Chroogloeocystis siderophila 5.2 s.c.1: one gene and its partner. The protein of the gene in region 1 interacts with the protein of each later gene in a pairwise test. Links are inferred from orthologs where the notes say so. Each region holds a gene or a part of one and is shown on either strand. Other genes may lie near its edges.

Region 1 (3,747 bases):
TCTTCTACAATAATTTGAATAACAGGCTTTGCTCTTCTATCTTTGTCAATAATTGGGAAGAGTTCTTTTTTAATAGCTTTGGTTGCTGGGAATAAACGAGTACCAAACCCTGCTGCAGGAATTACTGCTTTGCGAATTTTCATGATGGAACGAACCACATAGGTGTAGGCTTCCCGTAGGGTATATACAAAGAGCGCAAAGAATTAATTAACCTACGACAAAGTTGACAAGTTTTCCAGGTACAACAATGACCTTTTTTACGTCTTTACCTTCAATGTAACGCTGCGCGGCTTCAGATTCGCGGGCGAATTTTTCAAGTTCGGCTTTGTCAGCTTGCGCGGGGACTTGTAATTCACCGCGTTTTTTACCGTTGATTTGAACCACTAACGTGATTTCGTCAGCGACTAAGGCTGATTCGTCGTACTTCAACCAAGGTTGAATGTGAATTGATTCAGTATTGCCCAATAGATGCCACAATTCCTCAGCAATGTGGGGCGCAAAAGGTGCTAGTAATATCAGTAAGGTTTGAATACCTTCAGCATAAATTGCGGAGTTTTTGCACGGTGCATCAGCAAGCGCGTTACTCAACTTCATTAACTCAGAAACAGCGGTGTTAAATTGATATTCGCCTTCTAAGTCTTCCGTCACAGCCTTGATTGCAGTATGAATCGCGCGTCGCAATTCTTTTTCGGGTTTAGTTAATGCTGCTGGCTGACTAACAACCGCTGGCTGATTGCTGTAATCAGTAACTAAACGCCAAACACGATTTAAAAAGCGAAATTGTCCTTCAACATCAGCGTCTTCCCACTCTAAGTCTTTTTCGGGAGGTGCTTTGAATAAGATAAACATCCGTGCGGTATCCACACCATACTTTGCTAAGACTTCTTCAGGATCGATACCGTTGTATTTGGATTTTGACATCTTTTCGTAAAAGACTTGTAACGGTTCGCCTGTTTCGGGATCTTTGGGGTCGTTAGGATCGACTTGTGCGGGTGCAATGTATTTACCAGTTACAGGATTTTTATAGGTAATTCCTTGTACCATTCCTTGCGTTAATAGGCGTTGGAAGGGTTCGTCAAAGTTCAATAAGCCGCGATCGCGCAACACTTTAGTAAAGAATCGCGAGTACAATAAGTGCAAGATCGCGTGTTCGATACCGCCTACGTACTGATCGACGGGCATCCAGTCATTTGTTTTTGCTGGATCAAAAGCCTGCTGATTATTTTTAGCATCAGGATAACGCAAGTAATACCACGACGAATCAATAAACGTATCCATCGTGTCGGTTTCGCGCTTGGCTGGTGTTCCACAAGTTGGACAAGGGACATTTACCCAGTCGAGTTGTGCTAAAGGCGAACCACCACGACCTGTAAATTCGACTTCTTCGGGCAATTCTACAGGTAAATCCTCATCGGGCACTGGAACTATGCCACAGTTAGGGCAATGAATTACGGGAATGGGTGCGCCCCAGTAGCGTTGTCGCGAAATTAACCAATCGCGCAGACGATATTGAACGCGTGCGTTGCCATAACCATGTTTCTCGGCGTATTGAACGATCGCTGCTTTCGCGTCGGTCGAAACCATGCCATCAAATTCACCCGAATTTACCACAATGCCAGGTTCTACATAAGCCGCCATTAAAGGTGCTGATGCATCGCCATTTTCGGGAATAATCACAACTTTGATCGGTAAATTCTGCTGTTGGGCAAACTGGAAATCACGCGCGTCGTGGGCGGGAACTCCCATAACAGCCCCAGTACCGTATTCATACAAGACATAATCTGCGATCCAAATGGGAATTTCTTCGCCGGTGAAGGGATTAATTGCTTTACCACCTGTGGGAATTCCTCGTTTAGGTTTATCTTCGGCGGTACGTTCTAATTCACTTTGGTTCGCAACTTCTTGCACAAACGCTGCTACCGAGGCTTGTCGATCAGGTGTCGTAACGCGCTTTGTCAATGGGTGTTCGGGCGCTAAAACGACATACGTTACGCCGTAAACCGTGTCAGGGCGTGTTGTATAAACGCCAATTTTTTCATCTGAACCGACAATGGGAAACTCTAAATAAGCACCAATTGATTTACCAATCCAGTTTGCTTGCATCAACTTGACGCGATCGGGCCATCCTGGTAATTTGTCTAAATCACTGAGTAATTCTTCGGCGTAATCGGTGATTTTCAAGAACCACTGACGCAACAATTTACGTTCGACTTTCGCACCACTGCGCCACGATCGCCCTTCGCTGTCTACTTGTTCGTTGGCAAGTACCGTTTGATCGATTGGGTCCCAATTGACTGCGGCTTCTTTTTGATACGCAAGTCCCGCTTTGAGAAATTGCAAGAAAATCCACTGCGTCCACTTGTAATAATCGGGAGAACACGTTGCGACTTCGCGATTCCAATCGATTGATAAACCCAAGCGTTGCAGTTGTGATCGCATCTGCGCAATATTCTGATACGTCCACTTCGCCGGCCCAATTCCACGATCAATCGCTGCATTCTCTGCAGGTAAACCAAACGCGTCCCAACCCATAGGGTGTAATACCCGATATCCTTGCATTCGCTTCAATCGGGCAATAACATCTGTAATTACGTAATTACGAACGTGACCCATATGCAGGCTACCCGACGGATAGGGAAACATCGATAGCGCATAAAATTTCGGCTTAGCACTATCTGTCTGAGTTTGGTCTAAACCAAGTTCCGCCCAAGTTTGTTGCCACTTTTCCTCGATCGCTGCGGGGTTGTAACGCGACTCCACGAAAGTCACTCCTGATATTGTCTCTGTCACCATATTTTAAATGGTTATCGCTGCAAATATAAGGATTTTGTCCGCCACTGTAGTCAGCAAATTACTCAACATATAAAAAACACATCACTTTTTCTGACTTTTTCTCACTCTAATCTTCACTGAGTTTTTTTAAAATTTTGCATAGCTGATATGACAAGTATCAAATTTTGATATAAATCATACTTTTGCTAGTGACAACGATTCTTTTTATAAGTGATAATACGGAAATAATTAAAACATATATTACTTAACTTAAAGATAATACGTAGTTTAAATTGATAGAGTCTATAGACAATAGCAAACAAAAAAATGATTATTCTATAAAATTAAGATAAAAAAATGATTTTAATACTGAATATTTAGTGACAATAAAATATCCGATTTCAAGATAAAATTCTAAAAACCTATAATTTAATTTGAATACGTAAAGATTTTAAAGTATTAAAAATTATTCATTACAAAATAAACTTTAATGTGTGCAGAACCTTTTATTACTGGAGTTCCAAACATTAAGATTGAGCAGATAGATAGCATCATGCATCCTTCAATTCTAACCGTTGGCGAGAAAGATTTTTTTGCTAGGTTGCCATACCAAATTCGTCATGGCACAGGTTTTACTGTAGAGTTTGCCGTTGATGTGAGCGAAGCACAAAACTGGATTGAGGTCAGACCTCCCGATATCCTGATGGTACAGGCTGGCTTGGAACAAAGTCTAGACCTTTGCCGCTGGCTCAAGCAGCAAACACCGCTGTCTTGGATATACTGTATTCTTGTAGAAGATCGCGCACAACTCATCGCTGAAAGAAAGCGTGCGCATTGGAATTGGGAACTCGACACGACTGCTACAGCATTAGAGGAAGCCGCAGATGCTTATGTATGGCTACCAGACGGTAATTTGAATTTAGAAGATAGTACGCAGCCAGTTACGCGTCTTTTACTTGCACATATTCAAGTTGG
Region 2 (3,602 bases), on another replicon or contig:
TTCAAATTACTGGTAGCGACCGTCTATCATTCATGCAATTTATGGGCTTTGGATTAGCGGATGAAGTTCCTGATGCAACCACAGTTTGGCTATTCCGCAAACAATTGAGCCAACAAGGGTTGATTGAATTGCTATTTGAGCAGTTTGATGGTTATCTCATTGAGCAGGGCTATGCTGCCAAAGGCGGACAGATAGTCGATGCCACTTTGATTCCAGTACCCAAGCAGCACAACAGTGACAAGGAAAATGAACAATTGAAGCACGCACAGACCCCGCAAGAATGGCAGGATAAACCGCATCGATTAGCGCAAAAAGACCGGGATGCCCGATGGACGAAAAAAGGCGGCAAGAGCTACTTTGGTTACAAAACTCATATTGGTGTGGATGTCGAGTATGGTTTGATTCGTCGTTACAGCGTTACCGATGCCTCAGTGCATGATTCTCAAGAGTTGGGCAACTTATGGGACGACGACAACGAAGCCGATACCCTGTAGGCAGACAGTGCCTATCGTTGTGAGGCAACTGAGGCAGTGCTGGAGTTAATGGGCTTTGAGAGTCAAATTCATCCGCGAGGCTATCGCAATCACCCTCTGATCCAAGAGCAAAAACAGTCCAATCGAGACAAATCCAAAACTCGTGCCAGAGTGGAACATGTCTTTGGCAGTTGGGTGATGCAGATGGGAGGTAAATTAGTGCGTTCTATTGGTTTAGCACGGGCTCAGGCATCTCTAGGGTTGAAGAATTTGACCTACAACTTCATGCGTTATATGTTTTTACAGACTCAGAGCGTCTGTTAGGGCAGTCGATGCACGGTGAAATTGATTCCATTGCGTCTCTTGGAGCTGTATGTTGCAGTTTGCTTCACAATTGCTTGGTCAATTCATTGCCTGTTGTCTTATCTGAGATCCCCATCTGCCCAAAAACTAATTTATCGAGGTTCCCTTTATAAAGATCTCTGATCATCTCTTTCCTCTGTGACCTTCGTGTCTCTGTGGTTCGTTAAAAAATACTGTTAACAAACAATTTTGATGTATAAAATTTCTTTTAATTTCTACCCATTTACATCCTTTAGCAACCCCAATAATTCCGCTTCAGACAAACAAGTAACCCCTAATTGTTGTGCCTTCTCCAACTTAGAACCAGCAGCTTCCCCAACAACAACATAATCCGTTTTTTTACTCACAGATTCTGTCACTTTACCACCTGCATTTTGAATTAAAGCTTTAGCCTCGTCGCGTTTTAAGGTCGGCAATGTCCCTGTAATCACAAAAGTTTTACCACTAAGAAGACTCGCCTCAACAGCCGATGTTGTGATTTCTTGAGCTAATTGTAAGCCAGCAGTTTGCAACCGTTTGATTAAAACTTGATTTGCCGGAATGCGGAACCACTGATGCACCGACTGCGCAATTTCAGCACCAATACCATACACTGCGGCGATATCTTCAGGAGTTGCAGCAGCTAACTTTTCTACAGTTGGAAAATGCTGCGTTAAAGTCTGCGCATTCACACTACCCACATGACGAATACCTAGTCCGTATAATACCCTTGACCAAGGTTGCAATTTTGAGTGCGCGATCGCAACCACTAATTTTTCCGCCGATTTTTTCCCCATGCGTTCGAGTGACTGTAACTGCGTAGCGGTTAAATCGTACAAGTCAGCAACCGACTGCACAAGAGCGCGATGTACAAGTTGTTGTACCAGCTTTTCGCCCATACCGTTAATATCCATTGCATCGCGGCTGACCCAGTGTTCAATCGCCCCTTTAAGAATTGCGGGACACGAAGCATTGACGCACCGCGTGACCGCTTCACCTTCAGGGCGAATCACAGGTTGACTGCATACCGGACAATAGGTTGGCATCTGAAAAGGTACAGTATTATCAGGACGTAGTTCTTTTAAAACGCGCACCACTTCAGGAATAATTTCACCAGCCTTGCGCACAATCACGGTATCGCCAACGCGAATATCGAGTTGCGCGACGCGATCGCTATTATGTAACGTCGCCCGTGATACAGTCGTTCCCGCTAATTCCACAGGACGCATTTCAGCAAGTGGCGTTAATGCACCAGTTCGCCCGACATTAACAGCAATATTTTCGACGCGCGTCGGGGCTTCTTCCGCTGGATACTTAAGCGCGATTGCCCAACGCGGAAATTTTTGTGTAAAGCCCAATTGTTCTTGCAGCGCAAACGAGTTAATTTTGACGACGACACCATCAGTCATGTATGGTAAATTCAACCGTTCTGTATCCCAATACTTGTAATAAGCGGCAACTTCCTGAATTGAAGGACACAGTTCGCGATTAGGATTTACGCGAAACCCCATATTCTGCAATAATTCCAAGGCTTCCCATTGCGTGCGCGCAATGCTTGCATCATCCATTCCTGGAATATGTAACGTATAAGCAAAAAAATCAAGTCGTCGCTGTGCCACAATTCGCGAATCGAGTTGGCGTAACGTTCCGGCGGCTGCATTGCGCGGATTAGCAAACAACTGTTCTCCTGCATCGCGCCGTTCCTGATTAATTTGTTGAAATACCTCTAATGGTAAAAAAGCCTCGCCGCGTACTTCCACACGGCTGGGGGGATTTTCTAAATTCAACCGTAAGGGAATCGCGCGAATTGTCCGCACGTTTTGCGTAATGTCTTCTCCTACAATTCCATCACCGCGCGTCGCCCCGCGTACAAGAATGCCATTTTCATAAGTTAAAGCTAAAGCGGAACCATCGATCTTCAGTTCGCACACGTACTCTGCGGATTCTACCTTAGGGGCGTGACGCTTCCAGCGTTCTTGCCAAACTTTCAATTCATCGATATTAAACGCATTTTCTAGACTATAGAGCGGTACATTATGGCGTACTGAGGAAAATTGAGTCGCAGGTTTTTCCCCGACGCGCTGTGTTGGACTATCCGGTGTAATGAACTGCGGATACTGAGATTCTAGCTGTTGTAATTCGCGGTAAAGCTGGTCATAAACGGCATCCTCCATGATCGGATCGTCTAACACGTAGTAGGCGTAGCTTGCTTTTTGTAGCAATTGCCGTAGTTCTACAATGCGTTGTTGTTTAATTTCTGATGCCGGTGGTTGCATAGAACTTTTCCCTTACCGATTGAAATCTCAAGTTTTAGTTTAGCTTCCACGTTTTGAGAATCTGATTGCCCTTCCTCTTCGCAAGCTACTACAAGCTACTACTATAATTAGATGATGAAAATTACACTGCGAAATTCCTAGCAATATTTTCATACGCAGTATCATCTAATTGTTGATAATTATTGCTCTACGACTTCTCACACACCTTTTAACAAAAAATCAAGTATCCTGCTAGATAGCAAAAATGGACAGGTGTGAATCATGAAGGTTTGGCTAGCTTGCTTTGTACTTTTATTTGCTCTCGCTGAGCTTTTTCAATGGATGAAGCAGTTTTCGCTACCGTTGCCGATTTATATTTTGGGTGGTGCGTTTTTAGCGATCGCATCTAACTACGACAAACTTGGCGGTTTACGTTGGCTATCGCATGATCGCGCGTTCATCAATTCTGCAAGTCAACCTTCTATCACTCAATCAACTGCACAGCCGTTGCAATCAGTATCGTTTACTACAG

Evidence for each region. Proteins that work in one complex are often made in the same cells at the same time.
Region 2: the proteins of leuS (region 1) and ligA interact in binary tests that used the Escherichia coli proteins (3 or more experiments, as listed by UniProt). The link is inferred for Chroogloeocystis siderophila 5.2 s.c.1 from one-to-one orthologs.

The regions. Positions count from the first base shown.
Region 1 is NZ_MRCC01000003.1:62,631-66,377, reverse strand. What follows is about bases 1-3,157. They hold leuS (leucine--tRNA ligase), read right to left. Parts: upstream 2,794-3,157; coding sequence 208-2,793; downstream 1-207. Other genes in these bases: NIES1031_RS03715 (UTP--glucose-1-phosphate uridylyltransferase), read right to left, coding at 1-143. Outside these bases: NIES1031_RS03705 (GGDEF domain-containing protein), read left to right, coding at 3,263-3,747.
Region 2 is NZ_MRCC01000017.1:49,609-53,210, forward strand. The notes cover bases 572-3,496. They hold ligA (NAD-dependent DNA ligase LigA), read right to left. Parts: upstream 3,092-3,496; coding sequence 1,052-3,091; downstream 572-1,051. Other genes in these bases: NIES1031_RS18650 (hypothetical protein), read left to right, coding at 3,353-3,496. In the rest of the region: more of NIES1031_RS18650, read left to right, coding at 3,497-3,602. UniProt on the Escherichia coli protein: DNA ligase that catalyzes the formation of phosphodiester linkages between 5'-phosphoryl and 3'-hydroxyl groups in double-stranded DNA using NAD as a coenzyme and as the energy source for the reaction.